DNA from 3 places in the Streptomyces hazeniae genome. Region 1 is predicted to be linked to each of the others. Evidence: riboswitches for the same ligand, from Rfam matches in the RefSeq annotation. Region 1 holds a riboswitch; each other region holds the start of a gene.
What was found. A riboswitch is a leader RNA that binds a small molecule or an ion and turns the genes downstream of it on or off. The one in region 1 is predicted to bind cobalamin.
Positions count from the first base shown of each region.

Region 2: another riboswitch for cobalamin. It lies ahead of RM572_RS05355 (acyl-CoA thioesterase); the one in region 1 lies ahead of RM572_RS23220 (cobalamin biosynthesis protein).
Region 3: another riboswitch for cobalamin. It lies ahead of metE (5-methyltetrahydropteroyltriglutamate--homocysteine S-methyltransferase); the one in region 1 lies ahead of RM572_RS23220 (cobalamin biosynthesis protein).

Region 1 covers NZ_JAVREQ010000025.1:8,063-11,328, reverse strand. The annotation lists gene RM572_RS23230 (inorganic phosphate transporter) at 1-926, shown strand, start outside; gene RM572_RS23225 (hypothetical protein) at 960-1,172, shown strand; cobalamin riboswitch at 1,363-1,485, shown strand; gene RM572_RS23220 (cobalamin biosynthesis protein) at 1,613-2,566, shown strand; gene RM572_RS23215 (cobyric acid synthase) at 2,563-3,266, shown strand, end outside.
Region 2 covers NZ_JAVREQ010000003.1:31,976-35,241, reverse strand. The annotation lists gene RM572_RS05365 (CbiQ family ECF transporter T component) at 1-335, opposite strand, end outside; gene RM572_RS05360 (hypothetical protein) at 342-1,352, opposite strand; gene RM572_RS05355 (acyl-CoA thioesterase) at 1,679-2,137, opposite strand; cobalamin riboswitch at 2,277-2,492, opposite strand; gene RM572_RS05350 (ABC transporter ATP-binding protein) at 2,569-3,266, shown strand, end outside.
Region 3 covers NZ_JAVREQ010000003.1:21,762-25,027, reverse strand. The annotation lists gene metE (5-methyltetrahydropteroyltriglutamate--homocysteine S-methyltransferase) at 1-1,747, opposite strand, end outside; cobalamin riboswitch at 1,928-2,069, opposite strand; gene RM572_RS05315 (dihydroorotase) at 2,354-3,266, shown strand, end outside.

The DNA of each region.
Region 1 (3,266 bases):
GTGCCGCCGTCGCCTCGATGGGCATCGGCGCGGTCAACGGCGACGTCGTCGTCACCAAGGTGCTGATCCCCGCGCTGGCCGCCCCGCTGGTCGCCGGCCTCGCCGCCTGGGGCGCCACACGCCTGACCTACCGGCTCACCCGCAACGTGAGCGAGGAGCAGGCCGGCAAGGGCTACCGGGCCGGCCAGATCACCTCCGCCGCGCTGGTCTCCCTGGCGCACGGCACCAACGACGCGCAGAAGACGATGGGCGTCATCACCCTCGCCCTGATCGCGGGCGGCGCGCTGGCGCCGGACGCGGGCCCGCCCATGTGGGTGGTCGTCTCGGCCGGTGTCGCCATCGCGCTGGGCACCTACCTCGGCGGCTGGCGGATCATCCGCACTCTCGGCAAGGGCCTCACCGACATCCACCCGCCGCAGGGCTTCTCGGCGCAGACGAGCGCCGCGGTCACCATCCTGGCCTCCTCCCACCTGGGCTTCTCGCTGTCCACCACGCACACCTGCTCCGGCGCCGTGATGGGCGCGGGGATGGGGCGCAAGGGCGGCACCGTCCGCTGGGGCACGGCGGGCCGGATGCTGGCCGCCTGGGGCATCACCGTCCCGGCCGCGGGTCTGGTCGCGGGCGGCGCGGCGCTGCTGGCCGAGCGCGGCAACGTCGGCGTGACCGTGGTCGCCGTCCTCGGCGTACTGGTCAACGGCGCCATCTGGCTGGCCTCGCGCCGGCAGCCGGTCGACCACACCAACGTCAACGACATGCCGGAGGACTCCGCCCCGGGATCCCGCTCCGACGCACAGGACGCGGGCGTGGTGGCCGCCGCGATGAGCGCCGTCGCCCCGCCGCCGGCCGGCACGGTCCCCGAGCAGCACGGCGCGCAGGACGAGGAGTCCGAGCACGCCCGCACCAAGGCCTCCGTCTCCGGCGCCTGACGCGCCCCACCCGAAGGAAGCGAAGCACTCACCATGGACATCCACTGGTCCGCCCTGATCAACGTGTTCGGCGTCAGCCTGCTGGCTTCCGTCGCGCTGGTCGGCGTGTTCACCCTGGGCATCGTGGGCTCCGCACCGCGCAAGGACGGCGGCAGCGCCTCCGTACTCGCCCGCACCGGCGCATACCTCTGCTACGCGGTCTGCGCGGCCGCCGTGGCGTACGGCATCTACCTGATCGGCGCCTGAACCCCCGCGCACCCAGGGGTGGGTACGGCCTGCGGGCCGTACCCACCCCTCGCGCGTACCCGGGGCGCGCCGGGCGGGACGCGGGGGGGCGCTGCGTGGGGGTGGTCACACTGCTTCGCCGCAGGTCGGGGGCGAGTTGACGGTCGTGGGGGGCCGTGATGGACTTCCGGCAGCCGAACGGCGGCAGAAGAGGAAGCCGGTGCGAATCCGGCGCGGTCCCGCCACTGTCACCGGGGAGCGCCCCTCACCACACGCCACGGCCCGCCAGCGGGCTGGAAGGCCGGGGAGGCGCCGATCCGGGAGCCAGGAGACTCTCGCCGCCGGACACGTCGAGCCAGGGCGAGGACCCTGAGTGAGGACTCCGCCATGCGTGGCTTCTGCGCCCCTCCCCCACCCCGCACCTCGTCGTGTTCCTGCGAGGCTCCACAGCCCGTCGTCTGATGCCGCGTCCGCGTGCGTACGCGTACGGGGTGACGCTCGGCTTCCTCGCCGACCTCGCGCTGGGCGACCCCCGGCGCGGACACCCCGTGGCGGCCTTCGGCCGCGCGGTGAGCCGGGCCGAACGTGCCCTGTGGCGTGACGACCGCGGCGCCGGGGCGTTGTGCGCCGTGGTGTGCGCCGGCGGCGTGGCGGTCGCCGCGGCGGGCCTGAACGCGGCCGCCGGGAGGGCGCGTTCGCCGCTGCCCTCGGTGGTGCTGGCCGCGGTCGCCGGCTGGACGGTGCTCGGCGGGACCTCCCTGATCCGCGAGGCGCGGGCGATCGGCGCCGCACTCGCCGCGGGCGACGTTCCGGCGGCGCGGCGGCGGCTGCCGCACCTGTGCGGGCGGGACCCGGAGGCGCTGGACGCCGACGGCGTCGCGCGGGCGGTCGTCGAGTCGGTGGCGGAGAACACCTCCGACGCCGTGGTGGGCGCGCTGGTGTGGGGAGCGGTCGCCGGCGTGCCGGGCCTGGTGGCGTTCCGCGCGGTGAACACCCTGGACGCGATGCTGGGCCACCGCTCCCCCAGGCTGCTGCGTTTCGGCTGGGCGTCGGCGCGGCTGGACGACCTGGCGGGCTGGCCGGGAGCCCGGCTGACGGCCACGCTGGCCGCACTCGCCGGATCCGACCCGAACGGCGCGCTGCGGGCCTGGCGTGCGGACGCCGCCCGTCACCCCAGCCCCAACGCGGGTCCGGTGGAGGCCGCGTTCGCCGGGGCGCTGGGCGTACGGCTGGGCGGGACGCTGGCGTACGCGGGGCGGGTCGAGCACCGGCCGGTGCTCAACGCCGGTGGCCGGCCGGTCCGTACGGAGGACGTGGAGCGCGCGGTGCGGCTCTCCCGCCGCGTCGGCGTGCTGGCGCTGGTGACGACGACGGCCGTGAGGGTCGTGGCCGCGCGGAAGGGAAGGCGGCGGTGAACGCGGTGCGGCGGGGCGGCGGTCTGCTGGTCGCGGGGACGACCTCGGACGCCGGGAAGAGCGTGGTCACGGCCGGGGTCTGCCGCTGGCTGGCCCGCAAGGGACTGAAGGTCGCGCCGTTCAAGGCGCAGAACATGTCGCTGAACTCCTTCGTCACCCGGGAGGGCGCGGAGATCGGCCGGGCGCAGGCCATGCAGGCGGCCGCCGCCCGGGTGGAGCCCAGCGCGGCGATGAACCCGGTGCTGCTCAAACCGGGCGGCGACCGCACCAGTCAGGTCGTCCTTATGGGCAGGCCGGTGGGCGAACTGAGCGCCCGCGGCTACCACGAGGACAGGCAGCGGAAGCTGCTGGAGACGGTCGCCGGGTGCCTGGAGGAGCTGCGCGCCACCCACGACGCCGTGATCTGCGAAGGCGCGGGCAGCCCCGCCGAGATCAACCTGCGGCGCAACGACATCGTCAACATGGGCCTCGCGCGGGCGGCGCGCCTCCCCGTGGTGGTCGTCGGCGACATCGACCGCGGCGGGGTCTTCGCCTCGTTCTTCGGCACGACCGCGCTGCTGTCCCCCGAGGACCAGGCGCTGGTGTGCGGCTACCTGGTCAACAAGTTCCGCGGCGACGTGACGCTGCTGCAGCCGGGGCTGGAGATGCTGCACCGGCTCACCGGCCGCCCGTCGCTGGGCGTGCTCCCGCACCGGCACGG
Region 2 (3,266 bases), on a different contig from region 1:
AACAGCACCACGTCGCCCTGGCCTCCGCCGAAGACGATCCGGAACACCACCCGCATCAGGACGATGAACGCGCCCAGCGCGAGGTAGAGGCGGAACGCGAGCGCCCAGGGGGCGTCGCTGCGCCGCTGCACGACGACCAGGCCCGCCACCGACAGCAGCAGCCCGAGCAGCACGGGGTTGCCGGTCCGGCTCGCGGCGGCCGCGAGGCCCAGCGCCCACAGCCACCAGCAGCCCGGGTGCAGCGTCCGGGGCAGCGCGCCCGCCGCCCGGCGTACGGCGGGGGAGCCGGACGGCGGTGCGAGGGCGGTGGTTCTGCCTCCTGCGGAGTCCTTCACGTCCGGCTAGTCCCCGTGCCCGGTGCGACGGCGGCGCCAGGCGAGGACCGCGGCGCCGACGGCCAGGGCGGCGGCCGCCGCGGCGGTCAGCGCGGTCCCGGCGGACAGGGAGGAGCCGGACGCCGCCTGGTCGGGCCGGTCCTCGCCGCCGCTCCAGTCCGCGGCCTCGGTCGGGCTCGGAGCGGCCCCGGGAGCGGCCGACTCGTCGTCGGCGGAGGCGGTGGGGTCGGGGCTCTTCTTCCCGTCCCGCTTCTCGCCGTCGCGGTCCTTCCCGTCCGGCTTGCCGTCCTCGTCCCGGCCGCCTGGGCGGTCCGACGCCGGCCCGTCTCCGTTCCCCGGACGGTCGGCACCGGTGTCGCCGGACGACGCGCCGCCGCCCGGGCCCGTGCCGCCGGTCCCGCCGGAGGAGCCGCCCGAGGACGATCCGCCGCTCGACGACGACCCGCCGGACGAGGACCCACCGGACGACGAACCGCCGGAGCTCTGCCCGCCGTTGGACGCGGACGGCCGGCGCGGGGCGACGCGCGGCGCGGGCGCGGAGTCCATGTCGCGCCCCTTGGAGAAGGACCAGCCCTCGAAGCTGCCCTCCGGCGGATTGCGGTAGGTCGCCCCGTACTGGCTGTAGGTCCACGCGCCGCCGTTCGGCGCGTGCCAGTAGGACCAGTACGCCGAGGCCGGCGGGGTGTCGATGCAGGGTTCGGTCTCCGCCGTGGGCTTGCCCTCCAGCCGGCAGATGAACGACTCGCCCCAGCGGTTGGTGCCGGTCACCTGGATGCCCGCCGCCTTCAGCGCCGCGAGTCCGGTCTCCTGACTGCCCACGGCGCACCGGACGAGGGTCTGTCCGCCGAGTTCGCGGAAGTCGACGATCACGGTGACCCCGTTGCCGTCGGGGCAGAAGCCGGGACGGCCGCGGGAGGTGTCGACCGCGGCGGCCGTCTCCGGCGTGCCGAGGCCGGTCAGCACGCCGCAGGCCGCCACCAGGACGGCGGTGATCCACGGGCGTAGTACTCGGCTCATCGTCGGTGCCCCTCCCCCTGAGGTGGGCACCGGCCCCCGGCACGTACGCGCCCCCGACGCGCCGATCGTGCTTCAGGCGGCGTTCAGGGGCGGGGAAACCGAGGGGTCGGGCTCCACGCTGCAGACCATGACAGTGCAAAGCGGTGCACGTGCGCGCGGGCGGTCCGGCTCACGGCGGGCGGTGCCGCCGTTCACGGTTGCAGGTCAGCGCCGGATTCCCACCGGCTTCTCCGTCGCGTACGCGTTCAGTTGTCGTCCTTGCGGACAGTGGGCAAGTGTACGGACGCTCCGGGGCGTTGACCAGAACGCCCGCTGTGAGCCCGCACTCACTCGCCCCCGGCGGTGTCCGCCCCGGGCAGCGGCGGCACCGGGCGCGGCCGTCCGTCCGCGTCGACCGCGACGAACGTGAGCTGCGCGGTGGCCACTTCGGTGACCGGCCCGGGAGAGTTCCACCGCTCCGCGGTGACCCGGACCGCGATGTTCATCGAGGTCCGGCCGACGCCCTCCAGTCCGGCGTGCACGGTGAGCAGGTCGCCCGCGCGCACGGGGGCGAGGAACCGCATCCGGTCGACGGAGACCGTCACCGCCGGCGGCCCGCCGTGCCTGCCGGCGGCGGCCGCCGCCGCGTCGTCGATGAGTTTCATCACCACGCCGCCGTGGATGGTGCCGTAGAGGTTGGTGTCGTGCTCGCTCATGATGTGCGCGAGCGTGACGGCGGACCGGGACGCGCGGGATGCCGCGTGGTCCGCCGGGTCGGTGCGGAAGACGGTGGGCTGGTGCGCCACAGAACTCTCCTTCGCGAGTCGCTGTCCGGCCGGGACGAGGAGGGCGTCGGGAAGCGGCGCGGTCGCGGTCCGCGCGCGACGGCACGGCCGGAGTCCGGCACCGGCCTTCCCTCGAGGCCTCCGGGCACCGTGGGCGGGTGTCGCACACGGGCGACCGGCAGGTCTTCGGACTCGCGGGCGCGTCCCGTCAGGACACCTACAGGCCGTCGCTTCCCGGGCCCGTTCGCCGGACCCAGTGCGTGTGACGGCGGTCGTTCCCGCTCACCGCTGCGGGGCAGTCCCGGATTCCCACCGGGTTCCCTCTTGCGACGCCTCTCCTGGACAGGAGGGGCGAACCGGTTGCATGCTCAACATAACCGCGTCGATCCGGAAAGCGGAAACCCGCGGCCCCGGGAGCCACCGTCCGTTTAGGTGAGGCTAGCCTTATCTGCGTGAAAGCTGGTGAAGAGACCCCCGAGGCCCCGTCCGTCCGCGGTCACGCGCTGTCGGCCGCGGACGTGACCGTCGCCTACGACGCCGTCGACGTCGTGCACGACGCGTCGGTCGCTCTGCCCCTCGGCGAGGTGACCGTCCTGGTCGGCCCGAACGGCAGCGGGAAGTCGACGCTGCTGCGGACCCTCGCCCGCCTGCAGCGGCCCCGGCAGGGCACACTCGCCATCGACGCCGACACCGACGGCTTCGCCCTGAGTCCCCGCGAGTTCTCCCGGCAGGTGGCCCTGCTCACCCAGGGCCGCGCCGCGCCCAGCGGCCTGTCGGTACGGGACGTCGTGGAGTTCGGCCGCTACCCGTACCGGGGGCGCTGGGGCAGGGCCGACCCGCGCGGCCGGGCGGCCGTGGACCGGGCCCTCCGGCTGACCGGCGTCGAGGAACTCGCCGAACGCGGCGCCGAACACCTCTCCGGAGGACAGCTCCAGCGCGTCTGGCTCGCCGGCTGCCTCGCCCAGGAAACCGGCGTCCTCCTGCTCGACGAACCGACCACCTACCTCGACCTGCGCTACCAGGTCGAACTCCTCGACCTCATCCGCGACCTCGCGGACGTCCACGACATCGCCGTCGGCGTCGTCCTGCACGACCTCGACCAGGCCGCCGCGGTCGCCGACCGGATCGTGCTGCTCCACGAGGGACGGAT
Region 3 (3,266 bases), on a different contig from region 1:
GGTCGTCGCGGACGAACGACCAGGCGAGCATGGTGACGGGGCCGGTGAGCATGCCCTTGACGGGACGGCCGGTGAGCGACTGGGCGTACTCCGTCCAGCGCACCGTCATCGGCGCGGGGCGGGAGATGTCCCCGGCGAGGATCGGCGGCCGGACGTAGCGGGTGCCGTAGGACTGCACCCAGCCGTGCTGCGTGGCGAGGTAGCCCGTCAGCTGTTCGGCGAAGTACTGCACCATGTCGTTGCGTTCGGCCTCGCCGTGCACCAGGACGTCCAGGCCCGCCTTCTCCTGGAAGGTGACGACCTCCTGAATCTCGGCCCGGACGCGGTCCTCGTAGCCGGCGGTGTCGAGGCGACCGGCGCGCAGGTCGGCGCGGGCGGCGCGCAGCGCGCCGGTCTGCGGGAAGGACCCGATGGTGGTGACGGGCAGCAGCGGCAGGCCGAGCCGGGTGCGCTGGGCCGCCGCGCGGTCGGGATACGCGTGCGAGCGGCGGGAGTCGGCCTCGGTGACGGCCGCGGTGCGGACCCGGACGGCCGGATCGCGGGTGAGCGCCGAGCCGGCGCGGGAGGCCAGGTCGGCGCGGTTCGCCGCGAGTTCCGTGGCGATCGTGTCGGTGCCGTCGGCCAGGCCCCTGGCGAGCGTGACGACCTCCGCGGTCTTCTGCCGCGCGAAGGCCAGCCAGCGCAGGATCTGCGGGTCGATGTCCCGTTCCGGAGCCGTGTCCAGCGGCACGTGCAGCAGGGAGCAGGAGGGGGCGACGTCGACCCGGTCCGCGAAGCCGAGCAGGGTCCCGAGGGTGGTCAGCGACTTCCCCAGGTCGTTCACCCAGATGTTGCGGCCGTCCACGACACCGGCGACCAGCCGCTTGCCGGGGAGCCCGCCCACTTCGGCGAGCGCGTCGAGGTTGCCGGCGCCGGCGCCGGTGAAGTCCAGCGCCAGGCCCTCCACGGGCGCCTTCGCGAGCACCGGCAGGGCCTCGCCGAGACGGTCGAAGTAGCTCGCGACGAGCAGCTGGGGACGGTCCGCGAGGCCGCCGAGCTCACGGTAGGCGCGTGCGGCCGCGTTCAGCTCGGCCGGGGTGCGGTCCTGGACGAGCGCGGGCTCGTCGAGCTGCACCCACGCGGCACCGGCCGCCCGCAGGTCGGCCAGGACCTCCGCGTACACGGGCAGCAGCCGGTCGAGGAGGGTCAGCGGGTCGAAGTCCGCGGCGACGCCGGGGGCCGGCTTGGCCAGCAGCAGGTAGGTCACGGGGCCGACGAGGACCGGACGTGCGCTCAGGCCCAGGGCCAGCGCTTCCTTCAGCTCGGCGACCTGCTTGCCGGAGCCCGCGGCGAAGGCGGTGTCCGGGCCCAGCTCGGGGACCAGGTAGTGGTAGTTGGTGTCGAACCACTTGGTCATCTCCAGCGGCGCGACGTCCTGCGTGCCGCGCGCCATGGCGAAGTAGCCGTCGAGGGCGCCGGCGGCGACGGCCTCACGGTGCCGCTCGGGGACGGCGCCGACCATGACGCTGGTGTCCAGCACGTGGTCGTAGAGGGAGAAGTCTCCCGTCGGCACCTCCTGGATGCCGGCTGCGGCCAGCTGCCGCCAGTTGGCGGCGCGCAGTTCGGCGGCCGTGCCACGGAGGGCGTCCGCGGTGACGCGGCCCTTCCAGTAGCCTTCGACGGCCTTCTTGAGTTCACGGTTCGGACCCTGGCGCGGGTAGCCGTACACGGTGGCCCGTGCTGCCGCGGCTGCGGACTTCGATGTCACGGAGTTCTCCTTCGCGAGACGTCCCTGTAAGTCCCGGAGGGGACGAGGGTGCGAAGGTGACGGACCGGACGGAGACGACCCCGCGCGGCACGGCGCGGTCGTCCGCCTGGTGTGTACGCCGACCCGCCCTCGAGGTCACCGGGATGTCCGTGCGCGGTTCGGCCGCGCACGGGCAGTGGCAGGTCTTCGGACTCGCGGGCACGTCCCGTCAGGACACCTACAGGCCGTCGCTTCCCGGGCCCGTTGCCGGGCCCAGTGCGTGTGACGGCGGTCGTTCCCGCTCACCGCTGCGGGGCAGTCCCGGATTCCCACCGGGTTCCCTCTTGCGACGCGTCCCGCCTGGCGGACGGGGGCGAACCAGCTGCTTCTGCCGAGCCTACGCGCCCACCGCGCCGGCCGCCGATCACGTCCACGATGTGGAGGGTGACGTGGGACACGCGCCGACGGGCAGGACCCGTGCCGGCCGAGCGCACGACGGCGCGCCCCGCCGCCGTCCGCGTCGGGCCCGGGACCCCTCGTGACCCCTCGGCTACGCCACGACCTGCGGATTCCCAAAGGGTGGGAAGACGGTTGTCGGTCCGTGACACCTGTTGCAGGGTCTGGCGCATGTTCGACCCGGAAGACCTCGACGCCGACCTCTCCGTGACCGGCCACGTGGTGACCTCCCAGCGGGAGTTCCCCCGCGGCGAGGTCCGGGTGCGCGACGGACGCGTCCTGGCCGTGCGCGGGACGCCGAGCGACGCGCCCGCCGCCGAGCGCGTCGACGCGGGCGGGGCGTACGTCCTGCCGGGCGTCGTCGACCCGCACGTGCACTGCCTCAGCCACGCGGGGGAGGGCATCGAGGCCGCGACCCGCTCCGCGGCCGCGGGCGGCGTCACGACGCTGCTGGAGATGCCGTTCGACGAGGCCGGGCCGGTCTGGTCGGTGGACGCCTTCCGCGACAAGCGGGCGGCGGTGCTGCGCGAGGCGCACGTCGACGTCGGGATGTACGCGACCGTCGAGCCCGGCGGGCAGGGCATCGCCGAGATCCCGAAGCTCGCGGCCGAGGGCGCGGCCTGCTTCAAGCTGTCCACCTTCCAGACCGATCCCCGGCGCTTCCCCCGGACTCCGGACGGGGAGATGCTCGACGCGTTCGCCGAGATCGCCCGGACCGGGCTCCGGGTCTGCGTCCACGCCGAGAACGACGAGATCGTGCAGCGGAACCTGGCGCGGCTGCGGGCGTCCGGCGCCTCGGGGCCGCTGCAGCACGGCCTCTCCCGGCCGCCGGTCGCCGAGACGGCCGCCGTGGCGGCCGTGCTCGAGTTCGCCCGTGCCTCCGGCGTGCACCTGCACTTCTGCCACGTCAGCACACCGCACGCCGTCGACCTGGTGCAGTGGCACCGACGCACGGGCACCTCGGTCACCACCGAGGTCTGCCCGCACTATCTGACCCTGACCGAGCAGGACATGGTCCGCGGCGGCGCCCGGCTGAAGTACAACCCGCCGCTGCGCACCCCGGCGGAGACCGACGGGCTCTGGC